3 regions of the Lysinibacillus sp. NPDC086135 genome follow, and region 1 is predicted to be linked to each of the others. Evidence: riboswitches for the same ligand, from Rfam matches in the RefSeq annotation. Region 1 holds a riboswitch; each other region holds the start of a gene.

The links. A riboswitch is a leader RNA that binds a small molecule or an ion and turns the genes downstream of it on or off. The one in region 1 is predicted to bind lysine.
Positions count from the first base shown of each region.
Region 2: it holds a riboswitch for lysine, as region 1 does, so the genes downstream of both, ACIPKN_RS25415 (amino acid permease) here and ACIPKN_RS03205 (transporter substrate-binding domain-containing protein) in region 1, are expected to answer to the same signal.
Region 3: it holds a riboswitch for lysine, as region 1 does, so the genes downstream of both, ACIPKN_RS00985 (aspartate kinase) here and ACIPKN_RS03205 (transporter substrate-binding domain-containing protein) in region 1, are expected to answer to the same signal.

Region 1 covers NZ_JBIVCA010000002.1:64,995-75,997, reverse strand. The annotation lists gene ACIPKN_RS03230 (diguanylate cyclase domain-containing protein) at 1-1,151, shown strand, start outside; gene ACIPKN_RS03225 (response regulator transcription factor) at 1,313-1,987, shown strand; gene ACIPKN_RS03220 (sensor histidine kinase) at 1,984-3,369, shown strand; gene ACIPKN_RS03215 (2-oxoglutarate dehydrogenase E1 component) at 3,600-6,428, shown strand; gene odhB (2-oxoglutarate dehydrogenase complex dihydrolipoyllysine-residue succinyltransferase) at 6,522-7,757, shown strand; lysine riboswitch at 8,074-8,260, shown strand; gene ACIPKN_RS03205 (transporter substrate-binding domain-containing protein) at 8,377-9,243, shown strand; gene ACIPKN_RS03200 (amino acid ABC transporter permease) at 9,423-10,148, shown strand; gene ACIPKN_RS03195 (amino acid ABC transporter ATP-binding protein) at 10,161-10,892, shown strand.
Region 2 covers NZ_JBIVCA010000031.1:27,427-38,429, reverse strand. The annotation lists tRNA gene ACIPKN_RS25485 (tRNA-His) at 1-25, shown strand, start outside; tRNA gene ACIPKN_RS25480 (tRNA-Gln) at 35-109, shown strand; tRNA gene ACIPKN_RS25475 (tRNA-Lys) at 131-203, shown strand; tRNA gene ACIPKN_RS25470 (tRNA-Arg) at 225-301, shown strand; tRNA gene ACIPKN_RS25465 (tRNA-Pro) at 319-395, shown strand; tRNA gene ACIPKN_RS25460 (tRNA-Ala) at 411-486, shown strand; tRNA gene ACIPKN_RS25455 (tRNA-Ser) at 501-593, shown strand; tRNA gene ACIPKN_RS25450 (tRNA-Phe) at 601-676, shown strand; tRNA gene ACIPKN_RS25445 (tRNA-Gly) at 680-753, shown strand; tRNA gene ACIPKN_RS25440 (tRNA-Ile) at 763-839, shown strand; tRNA gene ACIPKN_RS25435 (tRNA-Asn) at 844-920, shown strand; tRNA gene ACIPKN_RS25430 (tRNA-Glu) at 922-993, shown strand; gene ACIPKN_RS25425 (nitric oxide synthase oxygenase) at 1,399-2,445, shown strand; gene ACIPKN_RS25420 (CynX/NimT family MFS transporter) at 2,656-3,864, opposite strand; lysine riboswitch at 4,039-4,215, shown strand; gene ACIPKN_RS25415 (amino acid permease) at 4,303-5,766, shown strand; gene ACIPKN_RS25410 (hypothetical protein) at 5,884-6,162, opposite strand; gene ACIPKN_RS25405 (response regulator transcription factor) at 6,609-7,301, shown strand; gene ACIPKN_RS25400 (sensor histidine kinase) at 7,306-8,241, shown strand; gene ACIPKN_RS25395 (ABC transporter ATP-binding protein) at 8,379-9,302, shown strand; gene ACIPKN_RS25390 (ABC transporter permease) at 9,295-9,984, shown strand; gene ACIPKN_RS25385 (Nramp family divalent metal transporter) at 10,198-11,003, opposite strand, start outside.
Region 3 covers NZ_JBIVCA010000001.1:219,065-230,067, reverse strand. The annotation lists gene ACIPKN_RS01020 (acyl-CoA thioesterase) at 1-207, opposite strand, end outside; gene sdhB (succinate dehydrogenase iron-sulfur subunit) at 578-1,357, opposite strand; gene sdhA (succinate dehydrogenase flavoprotein subunit) at 1,363-3,117, opposite strand; gene ACIPKN_RS01005 (succinate dehydrogenase cytochrome b558 subunit) at 3,185-3,793, opposite strand; gene ACIPKN_RS01000 (YslB family protein) at 4,066-4,500, shown strand; gene ACIPKN_RS00995 (CZB domain-containing protein) at 4,698-5,267, opposite strand; gene ACIPKN_RS00990 (methyl-accepting chemotaxis protein) at 5,349-5,963, opposite strand; gene ACIPKN_RS00985 (aspartate kinase) at 6,235-7,473, opposite strand; lysine riboswitch at 7,673-7,851, opposite strand; gene uvrC (excinuclease ABC subunit UvrC) at 8,217-10,007, opposite strand; gene trxA (thioredoxin) at 10,290-10,601, opposite strand; gene ACIPKN_RS00970 (amino acid permease) at 10,735-11,003, opposite strand, start outside.

The sequences.
Region 1 (11,003 bases):
CAGAAGAGCTAATAGGTCAGCCTTATAAATTAATAGAGCCTCGTTACAATGCAGAAGACTTATTACAATTAATTAAAACAACGCTAAAAGCGGGGGATATTTGGCGAGGCGAGCTATGCTACCGTACAAAATTCCATGCTGATTTTTGGGTAGAAGCATCTATAGTTCCATTAAAGAATGAATTCGGGGAGACAGAACAATATTTATCCATTAACTATGATATTACGGACAAGAAAAGAATGTTAACGGAATTGAAAAATATTGAACGCACATTCCGTCTTATTACAGAAAATACAAATGATTTGATCGTCATTACAAACGAAGATGGCATCATTATTTATGCCTCGCCTTCCTATGAGATTTTCTTAGGCTACGAAAATGTAGAATTACAAGGTCAGTTTTATAGTAACATTGTTGATGAACAAAGTAAGAAGTCTTGGCAAACATTTTTAAATAATTATTCAGGCCAAACGGAAACGCAGTTTGAGCTACTGTTGAGGGCGAAGGACGGCACGCCTGTTTGGACTGAAGGAAACGTAACAGTTGTTCATGATCCTGAACGCGAAAAAGTTTCACAAATTATGATGGTATCCCGTGAAATAACGCATCGTAAGGAACGAGAGAATGATTTATTATATTTAGCTTATCACGATACGTTAACACAACTACCAAATCGTCGTTTTTTACAAAAGGAGTCTCCGAAACTATTGGTAGAAGCGCAAGAACGGAATGAGTGTTTAGCTATGCTTTATATCGATGGGGATGACTTTAAGCGAGTTAATGATCGGTACGGCCATGACACGGGGGATGACTTTATCCGAATGTTTGGCCAAGTTTTAATTACGGCTGTACGTAACCATGATTTAGTTATACGAATGGGTGGCGATGAATTTGTTGTCGTCCTAACAGGTTTAACTCGGAATGATGAGACGAGACATACACAAATAATGGATATTATTAATCGCATTCGGAATGAACTAAAAAAGGGTTGGACAATTGAAAGTCATTACTTTGCTCCAACTGCTTCCATTGGTATCGCTTATTATCCGGATCACGGTCACACACTAAATGAATTGCTAGAATTAGCAGATCAAGCTTTATATAAGGCAAAGGAAATTGGAAAAAATAATCTCTATATTGCTGACGCCTAAGCAATTATGTCTCGTCCGCTTCGTTTTTGCTACTAAAAGAAGTTAAAAAAGTCTGTACAAACAAGTAGTTACTTGTGGTACAGACTTTTTGTTTGATGTTATGCTATAACAGTATTAAAGAGGAAACCCCTCATAGTTATTTTAGAATAGAAGGTGAAGAAATGCCTAAAAAGTTACTCTTAGTGGAAGATGAGAAGCATATTGCTCGTTTCGTGGAGCTAGAATTAAAGCATGAAGGTTACGATGTATTCGTCGCATTTGATGGACGAGAAGGACTAGAGCTAGCTTCATCTGATAATTTTGATGTACTGTTATTAGATGTCATGCTTCCGGGGATAAATGGAATTGAAATTTGTCGTCGAATACGCACGCAGTCAAAGGTTCCTATTATATTGTTAACGGCCCGAGATGCTGTAATGGATCGTGTAGCTGGCTTAGATGCTGGCGCAGATGACTACATAGTAAAACCATTCGCTATTGAAGAACTATTAGCTAGAATTCGTACAATAATACGTCGGGTGACACCTGATGAAAAAATTGGGAGTTCATTACATTTTCGTGATATCGAAATGGATGTAGCGGCCTATGAAGTATTTGTTCAAGAGAAAAAGCTTGATTTAACGAAAACAGAATATGATTTATTAAAATTATTGATAGAGCATAAAAATAAAGTTTGTACACGAGAGCTAATTTTAACCTCTGTTTGGGGGTATGATACGGATATAGAGACTAATGTCGTAGATGTATATATTCGGCATTTGCGAAATAAACTACCGGGTGATATGAATGCCTATATCGAAACCGTTCGTGGGGTTGGGTACGTGATGCGTGAATGAAAAAATGGAAAGGTTATTTAGTCAATCAGTCATTACAAAGAAAATGGATGCTAACATCTAGTGCTGTTATTTTTTTTAGCTATACAATTATTTGTATTGTCGTATATATTTCACTTCATACATGGTTATCAAATGACGAAGCAAGTAAAATCAAACGAACAAGCGATGATTTAGTATATTTTTTAGAGTCACAGGGACCGAATCTTACTATTCAGGAAATTAAGCAAAATAAAGGTCTTATAGATTCTATTGCTGATCGTGATCAAACGATTAGAATGTTTAATTCAGATGGCGTTCAGATTCTTCGTATTAATAATACCTCTCAGGCTGCACCTCTAACCTCAATGGGGGAAATTGTTGATATGACGATTGATAAAAAAGATGTCTTAGTCATTAATGAACCAATTCAACTTGGTTTCTTTCAAGGATATATTCAGGTGATTCATCCATTATCAAAGTTCCAGTCATTGATGCATTATTTATTGACGACAATGCTAATAGCAGGCATAGGAGCATTATTGTTATCAGCATCTATTGGCTATTATCTTGCCAATTATTTAATGAAACCATTACGAGAGTTACGTTCATCCATGAAAACCGTTATGGATAAAGGATTTAATGAACCAATTCAATTAACTTACACGTCTCATGATGAGATTGGTGATTTATTGAAAATGTACAATGCGATGATGAATGAATTGCAAATATCATTTACAAAGCAGCAACAATTTGTTGCAGATGCTTCTCATGAGTTACGGACGCCTATCCAAGCAATTGAAGGACATCTGTCCCTTTTGAAAAGATGGGGGAAAGATGATCCAGAAATTTTAGAGGAATCTATTGAAACTTCATTAACTGAAATTGCACGGATTCGTAAAATGATCGAAGAATTACTAGAACTTGCACGACGTGAAGAAAAGGACATCCAAAGTGAGGCTGATGCAGTAGCTGTTATAGAAGCGGTTATAGAGGACACAAGACTCCTTCATCCGGATGCTCGAATATTGCTGTCGAAAGATGAAGAAATAGGACGATTATTTATAACAGAAAATGCACTTAGCCAAATCGTTCGTAATATAATAGAAAATGCAATTCGTTATTGTGAAAAAATTCCTGAGATTCAAATTTCACTATCTGTCATAGAACAGGAAGTGTCAGTTAAGATAGAAGATAATGGCATTGGTATAGCGGAAGAAAACATTCCATACATTTTCGATCGCTTTTATCGAGTTGATGAGGCAAGAAATCGTCAAATAGGCGGTACAGGCTTAGGGCTTAGTATTACAAAAATGTTACTTGAAAAATACAATTGTTCTGTGGAAGTCAAGAGTATTAAAAATGTTGGAACCGTTTTCTTGCTGAAATTCCCGCTGAAATATTGAGAAAAATACATGCTTTATTTAATTATTTCATCCTTTGGGAGAAAAATTGCTTAATTTGCTAAAAAGAGTTGTATTTTTTGTGAAGAGTAGTAAGATTGAGATGGAAAAAACGTTCTTTAAATAATGGATAAGATGTCAAACATCCTTTAAAAGAACGGAAAAATATTATATAATTAATTGTAATTTAATTAATGGAACTGCCGAAAGGCAAAATTTGGAGGTCATTTTTCATGTCGAACAACGTTACAACTGTAAGTTCTCCATGGTCAGCTTTCTCTGGTCCTAACCTAGGATATGTGATGGAGCAATACGACTTATTCTTACAGTCTCCTGAAGAAGTAGAACCGGAGTTAGTATTATTATTCCAACAATTTGGTGCACCAGTAGTAGTAGTAGAAGGTGAAGTGGCTGTAGCTAGTAATACAGCAGCAGCTCCTGCTGGCGATTACAAGAAAGTGTTAGCAGCTGTGAAATTAGCAGATGCGATCCGTACAAACGGTCATTTAGCGGCAGATATTTACCCTTTGAAAAACCGCGAACTACAAACAGCTCAAATTGAAGAAAGCGCGTTCAACCTTAGCGCTGCAGATTTAGCTGAAATTCCTGCAGCTATCTTCTTCAAAGATGTGCCAGCAAACGTGAAAAATGGTAAAGATGCAATCGATTACTTAAAATCTGTTTATACAGATAAAGTAGCATTTGAATATAATCACGTAGTAGCAACAGAAGAACGTGATTGGATTCAAGCACAAATTGAAACAGGTTCATTCAAACAAGCATTAGCTTCTAATGAGAAAAAAGCTTTATTAGATCGTTTAACTCGTGTTGAAAACTTCGAGAAGTTTATTCATAAAACGTTTGTAGGTCAAAAGCGTTTCTCTGGTGAAGGTTTAGATACTCAAATTATTCTATTTGATGAAATTTTAAAAACAGCTGAAGCAAATAACGTAGAAAAAGTACGTATTGGTATGGCTCACCGTGGTCGTTTAAATGTATTAACACACATTTTAAATAAACCATACGATATGATGTTCTCTGACTTTGCACACGTATCAAATGAGTTATTTATGCCAGAAAATGGTCGCCTTGAAATTACTAAAGGTTGGACTGGCGATGTTAAGTACCACATGGGTGCTTCATATATGCGTGAATCTGGTCTTAATGTTAAGCTTGCTTACAACCCATCTCACTTAGAAGTAGGAAATCCGGTTGTTTTAGGTACTGCTCGTGCAGCACAAGATGACACTTCTAAACCAGGGCAAGCTGTTCATAACCGCACAAAAGGATTAGGTATTCTTGTGCACGGTGACGCTGCGTTTCCAGGTCAAGGTATCGTAACAGAAGTATTAAACTTCGCAAAAACTGAAGGGTTCACTACTGGTGGTACAGTCCACATCATTGCTAACAACATGATTGGATTTACAACTGAACTACAAGATTCTCGCTCATCTGTTTACTCTTCTGACCCTGCAAAAGGTTACGAAGTACCAGTTGTGCATGTGAATGCAGATAGCCCTGAGTCTGTAGCACTAGTAGGTCGTTTCGCAGCTAGCTACCGTCAAAAATTCGGTAAAGATATCATCGTTGACCTAATCGGTTACCGTCGTCATGGTCACAATGAAACTGATGATCCAACTGTAACAAACCCTGAAACATATAAATTAGTTTCTAATCATGAGCCAGTTCGTGCTATATACGGTGCTCAATTAGCAGCTGAGGGTGTAGTTTCTGCTGATGAAGTTGCAGCATTAGATCAAGCTATCTATGCAGAAATGCAAGCAGCTTATGATCATGTGAAAGAAATGGCAGATAAAGATGAACACAAGCATATAGAAATGCCTGAAGAATTAAAAGTAGAATTCCCACAAATTGATACAGCAGTTGGTGCGGAACGTCTAGGAAAAATTAACGAAGAGCTTTTAGTGTTTGAAGATAACTTTGAACCACAGAAAAAACTTGGTAAAATTTTAGAAAAACGCCGTGATGCATTTGCTTCTGCAAAAATTGACTGGGGTCATGCAGAAACTCTAGCTTATGCAACAATTATTCAAGATGGCACACCAGTACGTTTTACAGGTCAAGATGCACAACGTGGTACGTTCTCTCAACGTCACTTAGTGTTACATGACAAAAACAATGGTAAATTATTCACGCCACTTCACCATATTTCAGGTGCAAATGCATCATTTACAGTACACAACTCTCCACTGACAGAAGCAGGGGTAGTGGGCTTTGAATATGGTTACAATATAGAAAATGACCATGTACTATCAGTTTGGGAAGCACAATTTGGTGACTTCGCTAACATGGCACAAGTTATGTTCGATAACTTTATTTCAGGTGCACGTGCTAAATGGGGTCAAAAATCTGGTTTAGTCATTCTTTTACCACATGGTTATGAAGGTCAAGGTCCAGAACACTCTTCAAGCCGTATGGAACGTTTCTTACAAATGTCAGCTGAAAATAACTGGTTCGTAGCAAACTGCTCAAACGCAGGTAACTACTACCACTTATTACGTCGTCAAGCAGCATTATTAGGTACAGAAGGCGTTCGTCCACTTGTGGTTGTATCACCTAAGTACTTACTTCGTCACCCATTAGCTGCAGCGAATGCTGATCAATTAGCAAATGGTTCATTCCAAGAAGTAATTGAGCAACCAGGCCTTGGTTCAAAACCAGAAGCTGTAGAGCGCATTGTTTTAGGTTCAGGTAAAGTCATGATCGACATTGCAGACCGTATTAAAGACGGTGAAGGCTTCGATCACCTACACATTACTCGTGTAGAACAACTTTACCCATTCCCAAAAGAGCAAGTTGCTGGTATTATTGCTAAGTATCCTAATGTAAAAGAAATCGTTTGGGTACAAGAAGAACCTAAAAACCAAGGTTCTTGGAATTATGCGTTAGAAACATTACACGACCTTTCAGAAGGTAAAAAGCTACGTTATGTAGGCCGTCCTGCAATGAGCTCGACTTCTGAAGGTGATGCAGATTCTCATAAAGCAGCTCAAGCCGCACTTGTAGAAGAAGCAGTTGCTGAGCCTGTAAAGGTTAAATAATAATAACATATTAATTTTTGAGAGCCGGGCTACTTGCTAAGGCAGTAGCCCTTTTATGTGCATAATGCACGTTAATTAAAGGAGGAAATGAAAGTGGCTGAAATTAAAGTCCCTGAATTAGCAGAATCGATTACAGAAGGTAGTATCGCACAATGGGTAAAAAAAGTGGGCGATCGCGTTGAAAAAGGTGAATTCATCGTTGAACTTGAAACAGACAAAGTAAACGCTGAAATCATTTCTGAAGAAGCGGGAGTTTTAACTCAAATTTTAGCTGAAGAAGGCGATACGGTACTTGTTGGTCAAGTCATCGCAGTAGTAGAAGCTGGCGAAGGTGCAGCACCTGCTCCAGCGGCACCAGTTGCAGCAGCTCCAGCTCCAACAGCGCCACAAGCGGCACCTGCTCCTGTTGCAGCAGCTCCAGTTGTAGAAGAAACTACTGGTGAGCGTGTAATCGCATCTCCTGCAGCTCGTAAACTAGCTCGCGAAAAAGGTATTGACCTTGCTGCTGTATCTCCAGTAGATCCACAAGGCCGTGTACGTGTACAAGACGTAGCAGCTCATGGTACAGCTCCAGTAGCAGCACCACAAGCATCTCCAGCAGCACCTAAAGCAGTTGCAGCTGTAGATGAGTCACGTGTAACAATTGAAAAAATGAGCCGTCGTCGCCAAACAATTGCAAAACGCTTACTTGAAGTAAAACAATCTACAGCAATGTTAACTACATTCAACGAAGTAGATATGACAAACGTTATGGCTTTACGTTCTCGTAAAAAAGACCAATTCTTCGAGTCAACTGGCTCTAAACTTGGTTTCATGTCATTCTTCACAAAAGCTGTAGTTGCAGCACTTAAAAAATACCCATATGTTAACGCACAAATCTTTGGTGATGAAATTCACTTAAACAACTTCTTTGATATCGGTGTAGCTGTATCAACAGAAGAAGGTTTAGTAGTACCAGTTGTACGTGACGCTGACCGCAAAAACTTTGCTGAAATTGAAGATTCAATTGCAGACCTAGCGAAAAAAGCACGCGACAAGAAATTAGGTTTAGCAGATCTTCAAGGTGGCTCATTCACAATTACAAATGGAGGCGTATTCGGTTCATTAATGTCTACACCTATCATGAATGGTACACAAGCTGGTATCCTTGGTATGCATACTATCAAAAAACGTCCAGTTGAAGTGAATGGTGAAGTAGAAATTCGCCCAATGATGTACTTAGCACTTTCTTATGACCACCGTATTATCGATGGTAAAGATTCTGTAGGCTTCCTTAAAACTGTTAAAGAACTACTTGAAAACCCAGAAGATTTATTATTAAATTCTTAATTCCTGAGTTTATAAAGCCCTGCGAACAATGTTTGCAGGGTTTTTTTCTTTTTTGAGGAAGCGATGGATAGCAGAGCTGAATCGACGGATAGAAGAACCAAGGTGACGGATAGCATTGATAGCGACGGAGACTCTTTCGGCAAAGCGGCAGTCTTAATGATTTTCACCCTTTTCAAAGGAGTAAAAGGCATTTAAAGGAATGAAAAACCCTAATATTGTAATTAGTCAGAAAAGTAATAAAATTATCTTGACGAACTTATTAACTTTATAGTAGTATCTTAATATCAATTAAATATACAAACCTCACTTTTAATTATTGTGAGGTAGAGGCGCGGTATTTATTAGTTCATTGTTGAGTTCAAGCAAGCGAAGACGCAATGGAGAAGGAACTATCGCCGAAGTATAAAAGGAGCTCGTACTTTTATACTGGGTCTGCAGTGAATAAGTGCAGGACTGTCCTAGTAAATTATTTTCCAGGTTTACTAGGTTGTGCTATCTCGAAATGATGGAATTATAGTGAGGATTTGGGCAACTGTTAAAAAAAGTAAGACCTAAGTTCAGTACTTAGGTCTTTTTTGGTACAGTTGTCTTATTTTTTTACAGAAAAGGGGAATGTTACATGAAAAGACAATTGTTAGTATTAATGTTGACTGTCATGACTGTAATTTTGCTAGCAGCTTGTGGTGCTGGTGACAAAAAGGCTACGACGTCATCTAGTAATGACGGCAACAAGACGAATACGGAAGAAGGCGGTGGCCAATTTCGTGTTGGGATGGAAGCAGGTTATGCTCCGTTTAACTGGACACAGCAGGATGATGCAAATGGTGCAGTAAAAATTGCGGATAATGCAGAATATGCCGGTGGTTATGATGTGCAAATGGCGAAAAAAATCGCTGAGGGCTTAGGAAAAGAATTAGTTATCGTTAAATTGGAATGGGATGGCTTAGTACCAGCGTTACAATCCAATAAAATTGATGCAATCATTGCTGGTATGTCACCTACTAAAGAGCGTAAGCAAACAGTTGATTTCACTGAAAACTACTATACATCTGATTTTGTTATGGTCATAAAAAAAGGCAGTAAATATGAAAAAGCAGCTTCTATCCAAGATTTTTCTGGTGCTAAAATTACATCACAATTAAATACATCGAACTACAATGTCATCGATCAAATCAAAGATGTAAAAAAACAAACTGCAATGGATAATTTCCCGGCGATGCGTGTTGCATTAGAAGCTGGAAAAATTGACGGCTATGTAGCAGAACGTCCAGAAGGTATTTCTGCTGCTGCTGCAAATGATAAGTTCACGTATGTGAAGTTTGAAAAGGGCTTCGATACAGATATTTCAAATACATCCATTGCAGTTGGTTTACGTAAAGGCGATGCAGATCTTGAAAAAATAAATGAAGTCTTAAAAGGTATTTCTGAAGCTGATCGCCAAAAAATTATGGAAGAAGCCATTCACCAACAACCAGCAGCCCAATAACATGATGGCACGGGCTATCTATTAGTCCGTGCCATATCATTACAATTTATACAATAAGAATCTCTCAAAATAATAATAATGTCTTTGCTAAATGTTTCATAAAATAAAAGAAACAAAGGCTCCAGAAAAGACACGATACTGTAACGAACAAGCAACACGACGTAGTTAGGAGGAACATCATGAGTTTTGAATGGATTATTTCTATTGTTGAGAACAACTGGCAAATGTTTTTACGAGGTACGTATTATACATTACTTATTTCTATTAGTAGTACAATTATTGGTGCACTTATCGGATTTTTCATCGGAATTATGCATACCATAAAGGATCGTAAAAAAGGTGTAAAGTTCTATAGCTTAAAGCTCATTAATTTTATACTAACATGCTATGTCGAATTTTTCCGTGGTACACCAATGATTGTACAAGCGATGGTTGTATTTTACGGGTTAGATATGGCATTCGGCATTGATATGCACTTTATTACGGCAGGTATTTTAGTTGTTTCATTAAACACAGGTGCTTATATGGCTGAAATTGTACGTGGTGGTATTGTATCCATTGATAAAGGGCAGTACGAGGCCGCATCGGCCATTGGTATGAACCATTTTCAAATTATGCTACATGTTGTATTACCGCAAGTTGCACGAAATATATTGCCTGCAACAGGTAATCAATTAATTATGAATATTAAAGATACAGCCGTATTAAACGTTATTGGGGTTACGGAATTATACTTCCAAACAAAATCGATTGCAGGTAATAACTTCCGCTATTTTGAATCCTTCTTTGTAGCTTGCGTCCTTTATTTCATTATGACATTCACAGCATCAAGAATATTACTGTATATTGAAAAACGACTAGATGGACCAGATGCATACCGAAAAGAACAGAAAGAAGCAAAATAGGGGGACGAACAGATGACAGTTATTAAAATAGAGCATTTAAGTAAATCATTTGGACGTAACCAAGTGTTAAAGGATGTTAATTTCCAAGTAGAAAAGGGTGAGGTTGTCTGCTTAATCGGTTCTTCCGGTTCTGGTAAATCAACACTACTACGCTGCATTAATTTACTGGAAACTCCAAGTGGTGGTCAAATTATTTACAAAGGTGAAAACATTTTAGACGAAAAGCATAATATCCAAGAATACCGTACACATTTAGGTATGGTATTCCAGCAATTTAACTTATTCAACAACCATAATGTGCTACAAAATTGTACAGTTGGTCAAATGAAAGTATTAAAGCGTTCAAAGGTAGAAGCAGAGGAAGTTGCTTTAAAATATTTGCAAATTGTTGGTATGGATCAATATGTTAATGCGAAGCCAAGACAACTATCTGGCGGTCAAAAACAGCGTGTAGCGATTGCACGAGCATTGTCAATGAGCCCAGATGTAATGTTGTTTGATGAACCGACATCAGCACTGGATCCAGAGATGGTCGGTGAAGTGTTGAAGGTAATGCGTCAACTAGCGGATGCTGGGAATACGATGTTAATTGTTACACATGAAATGGAATTTGCCAAAGAAGTAGCGGATCGCGTCGTATTTATGGATAAAGGTGTAATTGTAGAGGAAGGACCACCATCACAGGTATTAGTAAACCCTCAACATGAACGGACAAAAGAGTTTTTAAAACGAACATTAAAATAACGATCGGTTACAATAACAAAAAGTGAGTCCAAATGAATGGGCTCACTTATTTTCTAGAATTCCATTCTGCGTATAATATAAAGCAAATTGCAAAGGCAACGGCTAGGATAA
Region 2 (11,003 bases), on a different contig from region 1:
GGTTCGATTCCCATCAGTCGCCCCATTTAATAATTGGGGTATAGCCAAGCGGTAAGGCAACGGATTTTGATTCCGTCATGCCTAGGTTCGAATCCTAGTACCCCAGCCATTCATTTCTTAATATTAATATGAGCCATTAGCTCAGTTGGTAGAGCATCTGACTTTTAATCAGAGGGTCGAAGGTTCGAGTCCTTCATGGCTCATCATGTTTTTATAAAAATTATGCGCCCGTAGCTCAATTGGATAGAGCGTCTGACTACGGATCAGAAGGTTATGGGTTCGACTCCTGTCGGGCGCGCCAAAAAAGCCTAATAGTATCGGAATGTAGCTCAGCTTGGTAGAGCACTTGGTTTGGGACCAAGGGGTCGTAGGTTCGAATCCTGTCATTCCGACCATCTTTCCTGATTGTTGGGGCCTTAGCTCAGCTGGGAGAGCGCCTGCCTTGCACGCAGGAGGTCAGCGGTTCGATCCCGCTAGGCTCCACCATTTATATATTTTCCGGAGGTATACCCAAGTCTGGCTGAAGGGATCGGTCTTGAAAACCGACAGGCGGGTAACACCGCGCGGGGGTTCGAATCCCTCTACCTCCTCCATTTTTCCGGGTCAGTAGCTCAGTTGGTAGAGCATTAGATTGAAGCTCTAAGTGTCGGCGGTTCGATTCCGTCCTGACCCACCATCTGCGGGTGTAGTTTAATGGTAAAACCTCAGCCTTCCAAGCTGATGTCGTGAGTTCGATTCTCATCACCCGCTCCAAAAAATAATGGGCCTATAGCTCAGCTGGTTAGAGCGCACGCCTGATAAGCGTGAGGTCGATGGTTCGAGTCCATTTAGGCCCACCATTATTCCGAAGTAGCTCAGTTGGTAGTAGCACCTGACTGTTAATCAGGTTGTCGCAGGTTCGAGTCCTGCCTTCGGAGCCAAGGCCCGTTGGTCAAGTGGTTAAGACACCGCCCTTTCACGGCGGTAACACGGGTTCGAATCCCGTACGGGTCATCAAGCATGTTGCACGTTTGTGCAACATGCTTTTTTTATGCCAACTATACTGACAAACAAAGATCACCATTCGTTAATACTGCGAAGGTAGTAACAATGATAAACAAAATTGCAAATGTGGCTGAAAATGTCTCGTGTATTACCTACTTCGGAATAAAAAAACGTTATAATAGCAAATCTATACTCTATAGTTTTTTCCTCTATAATTTCCCCTAATTTTTATAATGTCTACTCAAAATAGGAACCCTAATCCATAAATAATTTTAGTTTTAGAAACATGGAAGAAAGGATATAAAATATTGAACAAAGTATTTCATATATAAAATATGTATGTTTTCTAGCAGATTTTTTCGTGGTGATTATAGTTCCATTCCTCTAATATGAGGGTAGATGGAGGAATTCAATATGAATTTACATGAAGTACAGCGGTTTTTAGAACTTTATCTAGTAGAGCAAAATGAGTCTAAAACATGGCTAGAAAATAAATTACAGCAAATTAAAACAGCAGGCGAATATATACCGACAACGGAAGAATTAATCTTTGGCGCACGAGTAGCATGGCGCAATAGTAATAAGTGTATTGGTCGATTGTTTTGGCAATCGCTGCATGTTGTTGATGCCCGAGATATCTCAAAAGAAGAGGATATTTTCAACGCATTGCTTGAGCATATTCAATATGCAACGAATGATGGGAAAATTCGTCCAACAATAACGATTTTTGCACCGGGGCGAGTTCGTGTATGGAATCATCAGCTAATCCGTTATGCTGGCTATGAAACGGAATCTGGAATCGTTGGTGATCCACATTCTGTTGAGTTTACAAAAGTATGTGAGTCATTTGGCTGGCAAGGTAAGGGAACAGCATTTGACGTGCTTCCGCTCGTTGTACAGGTGGATGGAAGGGAACCACAAGTGTTTACTATCCCTGGCGAATATGTACTAGAGGTACCGATTCGTCATCCTGAATCTCCTCAAGTAGAGAAGCTAGGATTAAAATGGTATGCAGTGCCGATTATTTCGAGCATGCGCTTCCAAATGGCAGGTATCGATTTTGAGACAGCCCCATTCAATGGTTGGTATATGGGTACAGAAATTGGGGCACGTAATTTAGCAGATCATGAGCGTTATAATATGCTGCCCGCTATAGCAGAAATTTTCAACCTTGATACAACCAAACAGGCTTCTCTATGGCGTGATCGAGCATTAGTTGAGCTGAATATTGCCGTTCTACATTCCTTTAAAGACGATGGTGTGAGCATTGTAGATCATCATACAGCTGCACAGCAATTTAAATTGTTTGAAGAAACAGAAGCAGCAGTGGATCGTGAGGTTACAGGCAATTGGACGTGGCTGATTCCACCTCTTTCACCAGCTACAACTCATATTTACCATAAACCTTATGTTAATGTTTACAATACACCGAACTATTTTTATCAGAAACCACCTTATTAGTAGAGAAAGGCAGCTCACTTTAACTTCTTACAGCGGGTGTCCAAACATCCGCTGTAAGAAGTTAAAGCCTCCGGCGGATGTCACGGAATCGGAAAGGAGTTCTTTGTGCAAGCACAAAGCCGATTCCGGACGCAATTATGCCGAGGCATAATTGATCTATTTCAGCGGGTGTCTAAACATCCGCTGGAATAAGATCATGAGCTGCCTTTTTTAATTTACATATTCATTTTTAGAAGCCTTGAATGAACATAAGAAAAGTATCAATACTACGATAACAAATAACCAACCAGCGATATTCCAGCCACCAAATAAATCATGCAAATAACCAAATAAGATTGGGCCGATTGCGGCTAATAAATATCCTAATGATTGTGCAAAACCTGATAAATCGGCTGCCTCAAAAGCTGTACGGGTACGTAGTGTAAAGAACATCATCGCTAATGAGAATGAAGCTCCCCCTGCTAAGCCTAGTAGCACCATCCACAGTACAGCGAGGCTTGTCCATTCCATCACTACTCCGATAAAGCCAACTAAGTAAAATACCGTAAACATTAATACGAGAGGACGTTGAGATGTCATTTTACTAGCGAAAATAGGCACAGCTAAAGCCATTGGAACTTGTGAAAATTGCATGATGGAAAACATCCAGCCTGCACGATCTGCAGCTAAGCCTTGTGATATATATATTTCAGGAATCCAAGCGGCAGTTGTGTAGAATAATAATGACTGAAATCCCATAGCTCCCGCCACTGCCCAAGAAACAGGTGATTTCCATAATGCTGTACGTTCTTTCGTAGTCTTAACAGTCGGTTCAGGCTTATTAAATTTCAACTGTGGAATCCAAATTACAATGGTTAACACCACAAGAACAAGTGAGATTGCCAGTGCACCTTGCCAACCAAGTGATGAATTGGCAACAGGATAGCTAATGCCAGCACCGAGTCCAGCCGTCAAATTCATCGACATTGTGAAAAATGCCATAAGTAAACCTACGTGATAGGGAAATTTCAATTTAAGTAATCCTGGAATTAGTACATTACCGAATGAAATGGCTATACCAATTAGCATCGTACCAAATACGAGTAAACTAGTTGTGCCAAGGGAGCGTAGTACAATCCCTCCCCCTAAAAGAACAGTTGATAAAAATAATGTTAATTCTAATCCAACTTTACGTGCGACAACTGGAGCGAATGGTGAAATGATTGCAAATGCTAGCAATGGGATCGTTGTTAGAAAGCCTGCTAGTATATTGGATATGCCGAGGTCTTCACGAATAAAGGAAATAATTGGTCCAACAACTGTTAGCGGCATCCGTAATGTCGAGGCAATACAAATTACTCCGATAACGAGTAATAAGGTTGTGCCTTTCCAGTTAATTTTTCTGCTAGGATAAGTATCGGTATGTTCATGAGTAGTCAAATAAATCCCCCCTGGGTAGAACAATTTGATTGAATCACTATACCACTTTATCATACAAATAAAAATAGTGGAAAATTCGTAAAATATAGAATATTAATCGATATATTGAAATGCCATAGGTCGTATGTTAAAATAATATCCATCATAAATTTAATATTTAATGCCTCATGTTTGTATTGAGGTAGAGGTCGCGGTATTTAAGAGTATGTTAATGGAAATGACAAGCATTAGAGAAATTAGCTGAAAGGAAATACTGCCGAAGTGTGAGGGGACTTGAAAACCTTATGCTGGGGCTGTCTCCGAAAGGAACAGAACTGTCACGTTTGAACAACGTGTTGAGCTATCATTTTGAAGGAACAGAGGATTTACTTAGCCATCACAGCAACGTTCATGTGATGGCATTTTTTTCGCCTCTTAAAAAAGGAAGGAAGCTATATCGTGAGTGAAATAAAAGTCAATCAGCTCGGTCATAAAGCACCGAAGCTGAAAAAAGAATTAAAAAGCCGTCATATTACAATGATTTCATTAGGCGGTACAATCGGTACAGGACTGTTTTTAGCTAGTGGTGGTGCCATTGCGCAAGCAGGCCCTGGTGGTGCACTACTCGCTTATGCATTAATCGGTATCATGGTGTATTTTCTAATGACGAGCTTAGGAGAAATGGCAGCTTATATGCCATCATCAGGCTCTTTTAGTACGTATGCTACAAAATTTGTAGATCCAGCTTTAGGTTTTGCACTTGGTTGGAACTACTGGTACAACTGGGCAATTACAATTGCAGCGGAAATTTCTGCAGTCTCATTAATTATGAAATATTGGTTCCCAGATAGCTCATCAGCACTTTGGACTGTTTTATTTATTGCTGTAGTTTTAACGTTCAATCTATTATCGGTAAAAAGCTATGGTGAGAGTGAATATTGGTTTGCAATGATAAAAGTTGTAACAGTAATCATTTTTATTATCATCAGTTTTTTTATGATTTTTGGTATTTTAGGAGGACAAGCTCCTGTAGGCTTTACGAATTTCTTCATTAGTGATGGACCATTCCACGGAGGTCTCCTTGCTACATTTGGTATTTTCTTAGCTGCTGGATTCTCGTTCCAAGGGACAGAGTTACTTGGAATAACAGCAGGTGAAACGGATGACCCTGGTAAAAATATTCCGAAAGCCGTTAAGTCTGTTTTCTGGCGAATTCTTTTATTCTATATTTTAGCGATTGCTGCAATTGGGATGCTGATTCCCTTTACAGACGCACGTTTATTATCAGAAGATATTGCTGTTTCACCATTTACACTGGTGTTCGATCGTTTAGGAATTGCCTTTGCTGCATCATTGATGAATGCAATCATTCTAACGGCAATGCTGTCAGCAGGGAATTCAGGGCTTTACGCATCGTCACGTATGCTTTGGCAATTAGCGGTAGATGGACATGCACCGAAAATTTTCACTAAACTAAGCCGTCGAGGTATCCCGATTTACGCATTACTGGCGACTTTAGCTATAGGCTGCCTAGCATTTTTAGCTTCATTCTTTGGTGATGGTGTAGTCTATATGTGGCTTCTAAATGCTTCAGGGATGTCTGGCTTCATTGCCTGGTTAGGTATTGCATTTAGCCATTACCGTTTCCGTCGAGCATTCGAGGTACAAGGCTTAGATCCGAAATTATTGCCGTATAAAGCAAGGCTATTCCCATTCGGCCCGCTATTTGCCTTTACGGTTTGTATGATTGTTGTTATTGGACAAAACTACAGTGCCTTTATGGGTGAAACAATAGATTGGTACGGAGTCCTTGTCTCATATATCGGTATTCCACTGTTTTTACTGTTATGGTTGGGCTATAAAATTAAGCATAAAACAAAAATGCTTCCATTAGAGCATTGTGATTTAAAAGTCGAACAATAAAAAATAAAACTGTCCTGTGAGTCATAGAAAATGACTTGCAGGGCAATTTTTTTAGTTAAATAATAAATTTGTAATTCTAGACGTACAATCAAAATACACCAAGTGAACGATTAATCTTTAAGCGCCAAAACCTCTTATCCCCATAATTGCAATCATCGATCCGTAGATGACAAGAACAAGTAAAATGATGAGTAATCCTAAATATTTAGAAATACCTGTTTGTTTTGTTCGAATTCCAGATATCCCAAAATATATACACATTACCCAAAGTAGAGCACCTAAATAAAAGTAAATCCCGAAAATGCCATTTGCACTTAATGAACTAGCATAAAACAATAACAACCCGATAATACAAAATATTATAGAAAAAAACCCGTAATTCCTTCTAAAAGTCATTTCTTCAGCCCTTTCTAAATTAATTTTGATTATTACCGAAAACATACCAATTAATAGACGGTATTACAAATTATGTATTTTAAAGGTCTTCAGATAACATTACTGGCGAGAACTTTAGTTTCTCAAATCGTCCCCCACTTTTGGTGCACAACCTTAATATGGTAAACTGATAGATAAATAACACATCGCCAAATTTTGGGTAATAAATTTGTTATAAAATGGAGTGGAGGCTGGACGACTCCTTTGGGATTAGCGTCACAGATGAGACCCTGGAGCGTAGCGAATGTTATCTGTGCGACAGCAACAAATGTTTTTTCTGTGCGAAAGCGAAGCGACAGCAACAAAAGCGCCAGCCAGAACGGAAATCAACCCCTCGTTGTGGTGATGATACATAGAAATGGCAAGTCATATATAGACTACTTTATGTTAGGAAGAGGTGCATGATAGTGCAAAAGCATATTTTACTAGTAGAAGATGACGATGCTATTCGTGAAATGGTGGAAAACTATTTAACGATGGAGGGATTCCTTGTCACCTCTGCAGAAAATGGAGAAGAAGCATTACAAAATTGTTTAAATAATTCTTTTGATTTAGTGATCTTGGATATTATGATTCCGAAACTTAATGGATTAGAAGTTTTAAAGATTATACGAGAGCAAGCATCACTTCCAATTATCATTATGTCAGCCAAGGATAGTGATGTCGATAAAGCGTTAGGATTAGGATTAGGGGCAGATGATTATATCGCGAAGCCATTTTCGATGCTGGAATTTTCGGCACGTGTTAAGGCCGCAATTCGTAGAGCTACAAAATACTCCAGTCAAGTAGAGGAGAAGAAAGATATTGTCGAGATAGCCAACTTATCGATTGACCTTGTTAATTTTTCAGTTGAGAAGGATGGACAGCAAATAAAGCTCACATCAAAGGAATTTGGCATCTTAAAATTATTCGTGACAAATCGTAACCGAGTTTTTACAAAGCAGCAAATTTATCAATTGATTTGGAATGATGCTTACTATGGGGATGAAAATATTATTAATGTACATATAAGAAGATTACGCGAAAAAATTGAAGACAATCCATCCAATCCTCTATATATTAAAACACTTTGGGGAATCGGCTATAAATTTGAAGGATAAACAGATGATGATATTACTATTACTGATGATTGTGTTACTTGTAGGTATTATTATTTTTCAGGTGAGAGCAAAAAAACAACAGAACGCTATGATTCAATACATGCATCAAAAACTGCAAGCAATCATTAATGAACAATCGAGCGAGAAGATTTTAGTATCGACAGCTAATCATGAATTACAGCAGCTATTAATTGCGATGAATGCGTTGCTAGACCACAACCAAAAAGTACTGGCGACACATCGAAAAATGGAAAGCTCTATGAAAAAGATGTTGTCTAATATTTCCCATGATCTTAAAACGCCTTTAACAGTTGTATTAGGTTATACGGAAATGCTTAAGCTTAAGCAATCACTTAATGAAGAGGAGCGGCAACGGTTGCTCACTGGCGTTCATTCGAAAACATTGGAAGTATTGAAAATAATCCATACATTTTTTGACCTGGCAAAATTGGAGGCAGGAGATACAGATTATCCAATGACGAAAATTAATGTAAGTGAAATTTGCCGCAAAAATATTTTATCATTTTACGATATGATCACATCTATGGGACTAGAAATCGATATAGCAATACCAGGGATATCCGCATATGCACATGGCAATGAAGAAGCGCTAGATAGGGTTTTGAATAATTTACTGTCAAATGCAGTTGCCTATGGGGCAGTAGGAAACATCATTGGGCTCACAGTAAGAAATGATGATACAAATATTTTTATCGATGTCTGGGATCGTGGGCAGGGGATCGACGAATATCATATTGATAATGTTTTTGAGAGAATGTATACACTTGAGGATTCCAGAAATAAATCCTTCCAAGGGAGTGGCCTTGGCTTAACCATTACAAAACGTCTTGTAGAATTAATGGAGGGTTCCATCCAGCTTTCTAGTACCCCATATGAGAAGACCATTTTTACAGTTTCTTTAAAACGAATGACATATTGAGCAGTCATGCTTGTAGGGCAATTTTATAGCTTTACAGGCTTTTTTTCTGCGCTTAAGAAATTTGTAAGAATCAAGTAATAAATTAGAGAGTTTCATTTTTTATAATAAGGATAGCTAAATTTAAGGGAGAGATCTACATGACATATATTGTGAAAACAAATCAGCTTACGAAGGTGTTTGAAGGAAAAGAAGTCGTTTCTGCTGTGACTATGCATGTGAAAAAGGGAGAGATATACGGTTTTTTAGGTCCGAATGGGGCCGGAAAAACGACAGTTATGAAAATGCTAACAAACCTTTCGAAGCCAACGAGTGGAGATATTGAAATCTTTGGTGAAAAATTAATGGACCGCTCATTCGACGTGCTGAAAAGGATGGGAACGATTATTGAATACCCGATTTTTTATGAACATTTAACAGCAAAGGAGACCTTAGAATTACATTGCGAATATATGGGCTATTATGACAAGAAAGAGATTGCGCATGTTCTAGATTTAGTAAAATTAACAAATACGGAGAATAAGCGTGTAAAAGACTTTTCTCTTGGAATGAAACAACGGTTGGGTATTGCGCGTGCAATTATTACTAAGCCGGAATTACTTATTTTAGACGAGCCGATTAATGGACTAGATCCAGTTGGCATTAAAGAGCTTCGAGAACTATTCAAGATGCTTTGTAAAGAGTATGGAATTACGATTATTATCTCTAGTCATATTTTGGGTGAAATTGAACAATTGGCAGATACAGTTGGGGTTATTAAAGATGGAAGATTGATTAAGGAAGTTTCAATGGACGCTGTCAATCGTAGTCAAACAGATTATATTGAAGTGATTGTCAATAATGGGCAAAAGGCTGCCTTTATTATAGAAAGTAAATTAAATATTACTAATTTCAAACTAATGGATGACAATTGCATTCGAATTTATGATTCGACTGCTTCACAAAAGGTGCTATCTAAAACATTGATTGAGCATGATATTGAAATTGAGGGCATTAGCAAAAAAACAAGCTCATTAGAGGATTATTTCTTGAAGTTAATCAATGGAGGTGTAGTTAGTGCTTAATTTAATGCGTCTAGAAATGAAAAAATATCATATTGGTTCATATATAAAAAAAGCTGTTTTTGCAAATTTTATATTACTAGGTGTTATATTTATGCTTATATTTATTGCTAAAGTAGAAGGGGATCAAGATCTCAGAAATTATCAGGCGGCATTTGGCTTTATAGATTCTGGTGTAAGAGCAGTGTTTATTATTTTTGCTAGTGTGTTAATCGCCAAATTCATTATTGGAGAATTCAAATATAAAACCATCACTGTAGCATTTATGTATCCATTAAGTAGAAAAAAATTAATTGTTTCAAAGCTAGCCATTGTTGTTCTTTTTACTTTTTGTGCAATTATTTTATCGACTATTTTTATAACAGCGGTTTTTTGTACTGTTAGTGAGAGTTTCCAACTGCTTTCAGATACATTGTCGTTCTCTTTCATAATACAACGAATTCCCGTTGTGATCATGAATGCAGTTGCAGCATCATGCATCGCATTAATACCATTGTATTTTGGTATGAAAAAATACTCTGTTCCGGCAACGATTGTATCATCTATATTAATTGTATCGGTTGTTTCATCAAATACGGGTAACTTCAGTTTGTATGATATTATTTTCATCCCAATCACGTTAGCTATTATCGGTATAAGCGTGGCCTATTTATCATTCCGAAACATAGAGAAGATAGATATTTAACTTTCTTTCAGCAATTATTTTCTGTAGCGAAAGCGCAGTGAAACGAAGCGGCAGCAACAATGTTTTAACTGTGCGAAAGCGCAGTGAAACGAAGCGGCAGCAACAACAAAGCGTCCAGTTGGAACGGAAATCACCCCACGTTCTGAAAAGGCCCTTTACATGTAAAAATGCCAGACACAAAACCAAATGAAGGTCTTTGTGTCTGGCATTTTATTAAACAAATACCGTTTGCCATAATAAATAAAGATTTAAAACGACTACAATCACCACGACAATCCATCCTAATATAGTTGTAATACGATGGTTGACGAGGCTTCCCATGATGGTACGTTTACTTGTAAACATCACAAGTGGTACAAGAGCAAATGCAATACCAAAGGATAAAATAACCTGGCTTAGGACAAGCGCATATGTTGCATTAACGCCGGATGCAATGATCACCAGAGGAGGTAGCATTGTAATAGCACGGCGTAAATAGAGTGGGATTTTCTTTCTAATGAAGCCTTGCATCACAACGTCACCTGCGAGTGTACCAACTGAAGAGCTAGCAAGACCCGCAATAAGAAGCCCAAGGCCAAAGGACACGGCCGCCATCGGACCAAGCGCTGCTTTTAATCCGTTATAAGCGATATCTAAGTCTTCAACTACTACGCCTTGAGTATGGAATACTGCTGCAGCAATAATAAGCATACTCATATTGATAGCGCCTGCGACAATCATCGCGATGATAATATCAATAAATTCAAAACGGAATATACGTTTTTTTTCAGCATCATTTCGGCCGATGATACGACTTTGAGTTAGTGAAGAATGTAAGTAAATAGCGTGTGGCATAACAGTTGCTCCTAAAATACCTGTTGCCAGTAAAATAGAATCTATACCATCAAAGCGTGGTGTGAACATGCCTATTGTTACATCGACCCAATTTGGCTGTGCCAAAAATGTTTGGAATGCAAACGCTAATACGACAATAAGCACCATGCCAGAAATACCTGCCTCAAACGCTCTAAAACCTCTGC
Region 3 (11,003 bases), on a different contig from region 1:
ACCCTCTACATGTTCATCAATTGCTGATGGCATTAGAACATCTAAATGACGAAAATAATCAATTCGTGCTTGTTCAAAATATGTAAAGCTAACTGTATTGTTCATATGACCGTACATATCCGTTTCTGAAAAACGTACACGAACCTCAATAAAAAATGCAAAATCCTTTGCCCATTCCTGATAATCTCCGATATAATTTGCTTTCATCTTAGCCATCCCCCTAGTTTTCATTCGCTTCTTCCCAAAACAACAAATGGAATTAGCAAGTCATAAATGAATATAGATTCATTATAAAGGAAAACACTATATTATCATAGAAAATTCACATTTTCACTCGTTAAAACTCACTTTCTGTACACCCTTCTTGCGTAATTCGATCTTTTTATGCTGTAATGAAGACATCATATTTAGTTTATTACTCTTTCTTGAAAATGCCCCTATCCGAACTCCCTATTGTACGAAACTTTAATGGCGAGTTGGATTAAGTTTTATTCTACAAAATTATTTTTTATTTTTCATAGAAAAAAACTCCCTCACACATTCAGTGTAAGGGAGTTTGGGAGTAAAGCTTGTACTATTAGTCAACGTAGTGGTCAGAACCGAAGAAGTTACGGAACATTTGCACTGTAGTTGCACGGTTTAATGATGCGATAGATGTTGTTAAAGGAATACCTTTTGGACAAGCAGCTACACAGTTTTGTGAGTTACCGCAGTTTGCAAGGCCTCCATCACCCATGATTGCATTTAAACGTTCGTCTTTAATCATTGCACCAGTTGGGTGAGTGTTGAATAGACGTACTTGTGATAATGGTGCTGGTCCGATGAATGAAGCTTTTTCAGACACGTTTGGACATGCTTCCATACATACACCACAAGTCATACATTTAGATAATTCATAAGCCCATTGACGTTTACCTTCTGGCATACGTGGACCTTCACCTAAATCATAAGTACCATCGATTGGAACCCATGCTTTAACTTTTTTAAGTGCATTGAACATACGTTCACGGTCAACTTGTAAGTCACGAATAACTGGGAAAGTTTTCATAGGCTCAATTTTAATTGGCTCAGTCAATTGGTCAACAAGAGTTGAACATGATTGACGTGGGCGGCCATTGATAACCATTGAACATGCACCACAAACTTCTTCAAGACAGTTCATATCCCATGCTACTGGAGTAGTGTTTTCACCATTTTCAGTAACAGGATTTTTTTGAATTTCCATTAAAATAGAAATTACGTTCATACCATGACGGTAAGGCACTTGGAATTTTTGCCAGTAGCCATTGCCGCCTTTTGTATCTTGACGTAAAATTTCAATTTTGACCATTCTTCCAGTATTAGCTGCGATATTCATAATTCTTAGTCTCCTTTCGCAGAGTAATCACGTTTACGTGGTGGAATTAATGAAACGTCGACTTCTTGGTACGTGATAATTGGATCACCAGTAGTTGGATCAAATTTCGCCATAGTAGTTTTTAAGAACTGCTCATCATCACGGTTCGGGAAATCTGGCTTATAGTGTGCACCACGAGATTCGTTACGTAATAATGCACCTTTTGTCATTACTTTCGCAAGGTAAATCATATTTTTCAACTGACGCGTAAAGTGAGCACCTTGGTTACTCCATTTTTGTGTATCGTTGATGTTAATGTTTTCCCAACGTTTTTGGAATTCATCAAGTTTATTCAATGTATCTTGAAGTTGGTCGTTGTAACGTACTACTGTCATAGTAGCTGTCATCATTTCACCAAGCTCTTTATGAAGTAAGTAAGCGTTTTCTGTGCCGTCCATTTTCATGACAGCATCCCACTTAGCTTGTTCTTCTTGAACGCGTGCATCATAGATTTCTTGTGGAAGATCTTCCGCATGCTTTTTAAGATGTTTAACATAGTCTACTGCGTTTGGACCAGCAACCATACCACCATAAATAGCAGATAATAATGAGTTCGCACCAAGACGGTTTGCACCATGTTGAGAATAATCACATTCACCTGCTGCAAATAAACCAGGAATTTCAGTCATTTGGTTGTAGTCAACCCATAATCCACCCATTGAGTAGTGAACTGCTGGGAAAATTTTCATTGGTAATTTACGTGGATCATCACCTACGAATTTTTCGTAGATTTCAATAATACCACCAAGTTTTACATCTAATTCATGTGGATCTTTATGAGAAAGATCTAGGTATACCATGTTTTCACCGTTAATACCTAGTTTTTGGTTCACACAAACGTCGAAAATTTCACGTGTAGCAATATCACGTGGTACTAAGTTACCATATGCTGGGTATTTCTCTTCTAAGAAGTACCATGGTTTACCGTCTTTATAAGTCCAAATACGGCCACCTTCACCACGAGCTGATTCTGACATTAGACGGTTTTTGTCATCTCCAGGAATAGCTGTTGGGTGAATTTGAATGAACTCACCATTCGCGTAAGAAGCACCTTGTTGGTAAACGATAGAAGCAGCAGAACCTGTATTAATTACAGAGTTTGTTGTTTTACCGAAGATAATACCAGGGCCACCAGTCGCCATAATAACAGCATCTGCACGGAATGATTTAATTTCTTCTGTACGCATATCTTGCGCTACGATACCACGACAAACGCCGTCAGGATCGACTACTGCACCAAGGAATTCCCAGTGCTCATATTTGTTCACTAAACCAGCTACTTCGTGAGAACGAACTTGCTCGTCTAGTGCGTATAGTAATTGTTGACCCGTTGTTGCACCCGAGAAGGCTGTACGGTGCATTAAAGTACCACCGAAACGACGGAAATCAAGAAGACCTTCTGGTGTACGGTTGAACATTACACCCATACGGTCCATTAAATGAATAATACCAGGGGCTGCATCACACATACCCTTAACTGGTGGTTGGTTCGCTAAGAAGTCCCCACCGTATACTGTATCATCGAAGTGAATCCAAGGAGAATCCCCTTCACCTTTTGTATTTACCGCACCATTAATTCCGCCCTGCGCACATACAGAGTGTGAGCGTTTTACAGGAACTAATGAGAATAAATCAACTTCAGTACCAACTTCAGCTGCTTTAATCGTTGCCATCAGACCAGCAAGACCGCCGCCGACAACAATTATTTTGCTTTTCGCCATGATTATTTCTCACTCCTCTTAAAAAATTGCAATGATTGCCATATGCTCTATAGTAGCTTCTATTACATTAAGCAAAAGCTAAAATAGCAGCCACACCAACTACACTTAGAATTACGAAAATAATGTTTGTTACATAAGTAGCAATCTTTTGAGACTGAGGAGATTGTGTAATACCCCAGCTTACTAAGAATGCCCATAAACCGTTAGATAAGTGGAAAGTTGCTGATATAATACCAACAATGTAGAATCCAAGCATGAATGGATTAGAAACGATATTTGCCATCATGTCGTAATCAACTTCTGTACCAAGTGCTTTTTGAATACGAGTTTGGAAAATATGCCATGCAATGAAGATCACTAAGAATACACCCGTGAAACGTTGTAATGAGAACATCCAGTTACGGTATGTGCTGAAACGTCCTGTATTTGGTGTAGCAGTGAATGCAATGTAGACACCATAAAATGCGTGGAACATTAATGGAATATAGATGACAATCCATTCAACTAGGATAAGGAATGGAATCTTTTCCATATTAGCGGTAGCTGCGTTGTAACTTTCTGCTCCGCCTGTTGCTGTAAAGTTAATGAACAGGTGCATCGTTAAAAACAGACCTACTGGAATGATACCAAGTAGAGAATGTAAGCGACGCCATAAAAACTCTCGATCTTTCGACAAGACTGTTACCCCCCTTAGTACTTAAAATAGCACAACTAAAGAAGTCATCATTTTGTAACTGATACTTCATTGACTGTGTATTTCATCATGGTACAATATTATGACATGTTTATTGTACTCTCAAGAGCTACGAGCGTCAAGGCAACTTAAAGTTTTTCATAGTCCTTATTAAAGAAGCAATCTAGTACATGACGCATCGTTTTTTCTCGAAAAATCTATCTTTACTTTATCAGTGTCGAATTTTAAGAAAATTCTAAGAAAGAAGGCTTTCAATGTTAAACACTTCATCTCCTACAATCTCAGCTTTTGGCTATGAGATAATTCGCGATTATATTTTATCTTCCATTCTTGGTAAACACGAAGGTGATGTACTTTACTGGGCAGGAAAAGATCTAGCTCGGAAGTTCCCATGTACAAGTCAAGATGAACTTATCGCATTTTTCGCAGATGCCTGTTGGGGTAATTTAGAGCTTATCAAAGAGTCGAAGGATGGACGCATATTCCAGTTGACAAATGATCCAGAACTGTTACAAATCGGTCTTCGTAGCTTTAGACTTGAAGCAGGATTTATAGCTGAGCAAATCCAGCAAGCAAAAGGTTATTTAACAGAATGCTATGATGAAAAACGTGAAAAGCAACAAAATGTTACGTTCACAGTAAAATGGGACGTTAAAGAAAGAATCATGAACACCGTTCCTACAGAATAAAACGAAAAGGATTGCCACCCCTAATTTATGGATGGCAATCCTTTTTATATATAATATAGAAGTTATTCACCGCGGAGACTAGGCAACTCCTTGGATTAGCGTCATAGATGCGACAAGCGAAGCAGCTCATCGGACGCCCCCAGGAAGGTGCACTGTCGGAACGGAAATCAATCTCTCGTTATGCTCACGAATCCTTTTTATATTGATAATTGAGCATGTCTTTTTTTTAAAAGTACATCTATGAACGAAATAAATGCCTCCAAAATATTAAGTGAGTGTTGAATCATTTCTTCTATGTTATTAATTGACAGTTCATTCACTAATTTTTGGGCGGCCATATGTACTAATTCATGTGGTTGTTCAATATGACGATATTCTGGTAAGTTCTGGTATTCCTCGAAATGCCCGTAATACCATTTTCCAAACATACATTGATGATGCGTTTTTATCGTTTCTTTTTGACCAGCCTTTTGAATAGCATTTCGTAAAAAGCTAGCATGATCCATTAACCTTGCTGCCAATTGGCTAACTACCGTTTGCTCTGATGGCTTTCTGATTGTCGGTGCAATAGCTTTTAACATTTCAGATACTTGATTTTGTATTAGATCTGAGAAATCACTAGTAAGTGATAATTCCGTCGTTGTTTCCGCTAAACGACCTACAGCTATTACATTTTCTTCTGATGCAGCTGTTATTTGATGAATACCATGTGCTGCTTCTTCAATATTTCTACTTGTTATAGTCAGATTAGCAATATTGTCCTTCATGATACTTAAAAAGTCAGTTAAATAATGTTCGACTTGATTAATATTTGTTATTGTATTATGTAATTTCTTATCAATGACTGATCAAATCTTTGTCATTTCTTGCAATGAACCTTTCGAACTGTTGGCTAACTTCCCTACCTCCATCGCGACAACATTAAAGCCATTTCCATGCTCACCAGCACGTGCGGCTTCAATAGAGGCATTTAAGGATAAAAGTTGTGTTTGATCGGCAATCCCGGTTACACCCTTACCAATATCATCTATTTTGGTCATTTCATTCTTCAGCTGCTCTGTTGAATGAGCTCCTTTGGCCAACAACTCCTGAACCATTTCACCTTTTGAAATGGATGATTCCATTTCTTCTACAAGTAGTAATGAATGCTGTTTTATTTCTTGAATGTTTGCATTAACATTTTGCTCAACCGCAAGCATCTCCTCTGTATTTGACGACATTTCTTCACTCATTGCTGAAATATCCCCTACACTCGTAGAGACATTTTGAACTTTTAAAGCCGTTTGAAAATTAATTAACTCCATATGCGCTAGTACAAAATCTAAAATCGCATTTTTCACATCAATGCTTTCCTGCTCAAGTTCCAATTCCAGAATTCGCTTTTTTAATATTTGTATTTCTAAATCGTTGTGCATCTCAACACTTTCATCCATTGGCTTTTGAAATAAACCGAATAACCCCATACAAACTTCCACCTTCCCCTTGGTAAAACATGTCACATTTTATTATATAACAATAGAATTGGATAAAATATTAAATTGATGTGAACAAAAAAAGATGTGCCTTTTACTGCCACATCCTTTTCAATATTATATGTAAAGCGCTTGTTCAATTATCCCTTGCATTCTGTCACTTTCGTATTTCTACCCGTCGTTTTGGCTGCTCTATCCACGCCCCGCTAAAAAGTGACTTAAAACCGCATTCATCTCACCTGAGAGACTTCTATACCTGTCGCTACGCTTTCGGTACAAAAGACACTTCCTGAAATAAATTAAATTCATCATGTAATGCATTTGCTGCACGAATCATTTCGTCCTGAGGTACAACAACTGACACTTTTATTTCAGAAGTACTTACCATTTTTACAGGGATATTTTCACGACGTAGACGATCAAACATCCTTGCAGCCACCCCTGGATTAGATGCCATCCCCGAGCCAATAATAGAAACCTTTGCTAAGCCAATTTCAAAATCAGCAAAACTAAACCCTAGTGATAATTTACTATCTTCTAGAACACGTAATGCTTCAGCGAACTCCTCTTTTAAAATAGTAAATGATACCGTCGGCTTTAAACCATCAATTATTGCTTGTACGATTATATCGACGTTTATGCGATTTTCTGCAAGGATTGTGAACATATTTGCTAAAGAAGCATTAGAATAAGCATCATAACCAACTGTTAAGCGAATAACGTCTGACTCGTAGGCAACACCACGTACAATTAAATTTTTTTCCATTTCAACTTCCTCCTTCAATAAAGTACCTACTGTATCTATTTCGCTCGAGCGAATGATAACTGGGATTTGAAACTTCTTTGCTAACTCTACAGCTCGCGGGTGTAAAACTTGTGACCCTAAGTTTGATAGCTCTAGCATTTCATCATAGGAAATTTCTTTTAGTTTTTGTGCCCCAGCAACATGACTTGGATCAGCTGTATAGACGCCATCCACATTCGTGTAAATATCTACTCGCTCCGCATTCAATTTTGCTGCAATTGCTATAGCCGACGTTTCCGCGCCACCTTTACCTAACGTCGTAATATTTCGTGAATTATCGATACCTTGTTCCCCAGCAACGATAACGATTTTTCCCTGTACAAAATGCTCTTCTATTCGTCTAGCATCTATCTCATCAATACGGGCATTACTATACATAGCATCGGTTTCAATGCCTGCCTGCCAGCCCGTTAATGACACGGCATCATATCCTTTCTCCTGTATAGCAATTGCCACTAATGTACTTGTAAGTTGTGAGCTTGTTGAAAATAGTGCGTCTAGTTCACGCTTAGATGCATTGTCTGATAAATCACGAGCCATCTTTGCTAATTCTTTAGCCATACCCCTCATAGCTGTAGTGACAACGACAACATCAAAACCTCTTTCCTTTTCTGCAATCGCCTTTTTCGCAACATTTTGAATGTGCTCTGTTGATGCGAATGCAGCACCACCAAATTTCATCACAACTCTCGCCATCTTTATCATTCTCCTTCGTATTCAATCATTTCGCTGGTTATAAAGTAGCTATACTTTTGCAGCTTTTCACAAAAATATCCCTACAAAAGCAAATAGCGCCTAACAGCCTTGAAAAAATGTTGTTTCGAGAAAATCTAAAAAGGCAGCTCTCACATAACGTGAAAGCTGCCTATAACATGTACAATAAAGTAACTTGCGCATGTGTGATAGCTCTCCGAAACGTTTAGAATCGACAGTCTTACATCTCTTAAATGTAAAACCAGCACAGCATCGGAAACAACGATGCTCCACTTCGGCAAGTTCCCCTTTCATACATTTTCACCGGACTTGTTCGTCCTCGTATGTACTACTCTTGAACCTTGCACCTCTATCATCACTAAATAGTGATCGTATTTAATTTGAACCTTAGTGAAGAAATTCCCAATTTTAATAAATAGAAACTACTAAAAAAGTATATAACATTGCTATATTGAAAAGCTATGTTATATACAACCTTAGCATACGCCAAATCCTTTGACAATGTATCTTATTGAATATCAATTTTGCCTTGGCGTAATTAAGTTCGGAGGCTTTGGGCCAGCAGATATTTTTTGCGCGAAAGCGAAGCGGCAGCGCAACAGCAAGATGTTGGTCACTCAGTCGTTGCCACAGTACGTGGCGTTTTTAGACTGAGTTCCTCTATTTTAAGTAGGTGTTTATACACCCATTGAAAAGGAATTCCATCTGCACTCATCCCACCACCTTTAGAGGTGGGAGTTTTCTTCTGGATGAAAATAATCATAAATATTGCTAGCAAGATTAGCAGGCATCCCTGCTTCCTGTAATGCTTGCACACTTGCCTCGCGAATTTTTTTGACAGAGCTAAAATGCTTGAGTAATTGTTGTTTTCGCTTCGGACCAATGCCCTCTATATTATCGAGGACAGATTGTATAGCATGTTTCTCATGCTGCTGTCGTAAGAAGGTAATAGCAAAGCGGTGTACTTCGTCCTGTATTCGTTGTAGTAAGTAGAATCCATCGCTTGTTCGCTTTAACGCAATTACTTCAGCTGGATCACCAAATAGAAGCTGTGACGTATTATGCTTTTCATCTTTTGCTAATCCAGCAATTGGAATGACAAGGCCGAGTTCATCCTCTAATACTTCTCGCGCGACTTCCATTTGCCCCTTGCCACCATCTATTAGTACTAAATCCGGTAAAGGTAGACCATCTTTTAATACGCGTGTGTATCGACGGCGAATTACTTCTTGCATCGCCCCGTAATCATCATGCTTGGCAGCTGTACGTGTTTTGTATTTTCGATACTCCTTCTTTGCAGGTTTTCCATCGATAAATACAACCATTGCAGATACAGCATCTGTCCCATGCATATGACTATTATCGAAAGCCTCAATCCGTAAAGGTGCAGAAATGCCCATAGCTTCACCGAGCGCCTCACATGCTCCTATTGTGCGTTCTTCTTGACGTTCAATAAGCTGGAACTTCGCCGCTACCGCAATTTCAGCATTTTTTGTCGCTAATTCAACTAGCTCTTTTTTTTGCCCTCGTTTTGGTGTTAGTACCTTAACTTCTAGTAATTCCGTTAAAATTTCTGCATCAATGGTTTGTGGGATAAAAATCTCCTTAGGCTTAATGTGCTCTAGCTTGTCGTAAAATCGTCCAACGAACGTCAAAAATTCCTCTTCTGCCTCTTGATAAATCGGGAAAATCGAGACATCTCGCTCAATGAGCTTTCCTTGACGAACAAAGAAAACTTGAACACACATCCAGCCCTTCTCGACGGCATAGCCAAATACATCGCGATTAGTTGTATCACTCGATACGATTTTTTGCTTTTGCATGACTGTATCAATATGTGCAATTTGATCACGAAATTCCTTTGCACGCTCAAACTCTAAATTTTCTGCGGCCGCTAGCATTTTTACCTCTAGCTCCTTTTTGACTTCTTCAACCCCACCATTTAAAAACTTTGTCATATCCTCAATCATATTGTGGTAAATTTCTGCATCTATATCCTTCACACAAGGGGCTAAGCATTGCCCCATATGATAATACAAACAAACCTTGGTAGGGAGTTGTACACATTTTCGAAGAGGATATAAACGATCTAACAGCTTTTTTGTCTCACTTGCTGCATACGCATTCGGATATGGACCAAAATATTTTGCCTTATCCTTTTTCACTTTTCGCGTTGTAATAAGTCGCGGGTGTTTTTCATTTGTAATTTTTAAATACGGATACGTTTTATCATCCGTCAGCATAACATTGTACTTCGGGTCATGTAGTTTTATAAGATTAAGCTCTAAAATTAAAGCTTCAATATTGGAGGATGTCACAATGTACTCAAAATCTTCTATTTCACCTACAAGCCTTTGTGTTTTCCCTTCATGCGAACCAGTAAAATACGAGCGTACTCGATTTTTCAGCACTTTAGCTTTCCCGACATAAATAATGGTTCCTTGTCGATCTTTCATCAAATAGCAGCCAGGCTGATCTGGTAAAATTTCAAGCTTTCGTTTAATTAAAACATTCATCGCCTACCTGCCCCTTTTTCTTAAAGTAGCGTTTGTCCCTTTATTTTCTCCTATTTCTAAGGATAACTTCCGCTTTTTCTCTATATTATATAACGAAAAAAAGCCAAGCACATCTTATTGATGGCTTGACTCTTTTTTTCTTATAGAATCAATTATGCCTCGGCATAATTGCGTCCGGAATCGGCTTTGTGCTTGCACAAAGAACTCCTTTCCGATTCCGTGACATCCGCCGGAGGCTTTAACTTCTTCCAGCGGGTGTTTGGAGACATTTGCTGAAAGAAGTTAAGCATGTTTTGCGATAAACGCTTCTAATGCTTCTTTTGGTTGGAAACCAACTGTTTTATCTACTAATTCACCGTCTTTGAATAATAGTATTGATGGGATAGACATAATTTGGTATTGCGCTGCAGTACCTTGGTTGTTATCTACATCTACTTTTACAATTTTAGCCGCACTACCTGCAGCATCCATTTCTTCAAGAACTGGTCCAATCATTTTACAAGGTCCGCACCAAGCAGCCCAAAAGTCTACTAGTACTAACCCTTCTTTAATATCATCTTGGAAAGTTGCATCTGTTGCATGTACAATTGCCATTTGAAATCCTCCTTAAACTTACTATGCTTGTAGTATAGCATGGATAAATTCTCTTGAGCGAACAATCTGCCTAGTATGCGAAATTTATGAAAATTAAGGTCGAAAAAGGCATTAAGTTGTTTTGCTATTCAGCTTAATTTTCATGAAAACGACCTTTATAGACATACGTTAACGTAATAAAAAGATAAATAACTAATGTGATACCTGTTACGATAATCGATGTTGTGAAAATAATTCCAATTAGAATTGCACTTAACGCAATAATAGCGATCCAAGTTGTGTAAGGGAACCATTTCACTGCATAGGAACTTGTTTTTTCCGGCTGTATTTTACGCGATTTCAGATGCGCAATCGCAATAATTAACCAAATAAATAACACGGTATATCCAAGCGAACCCATTA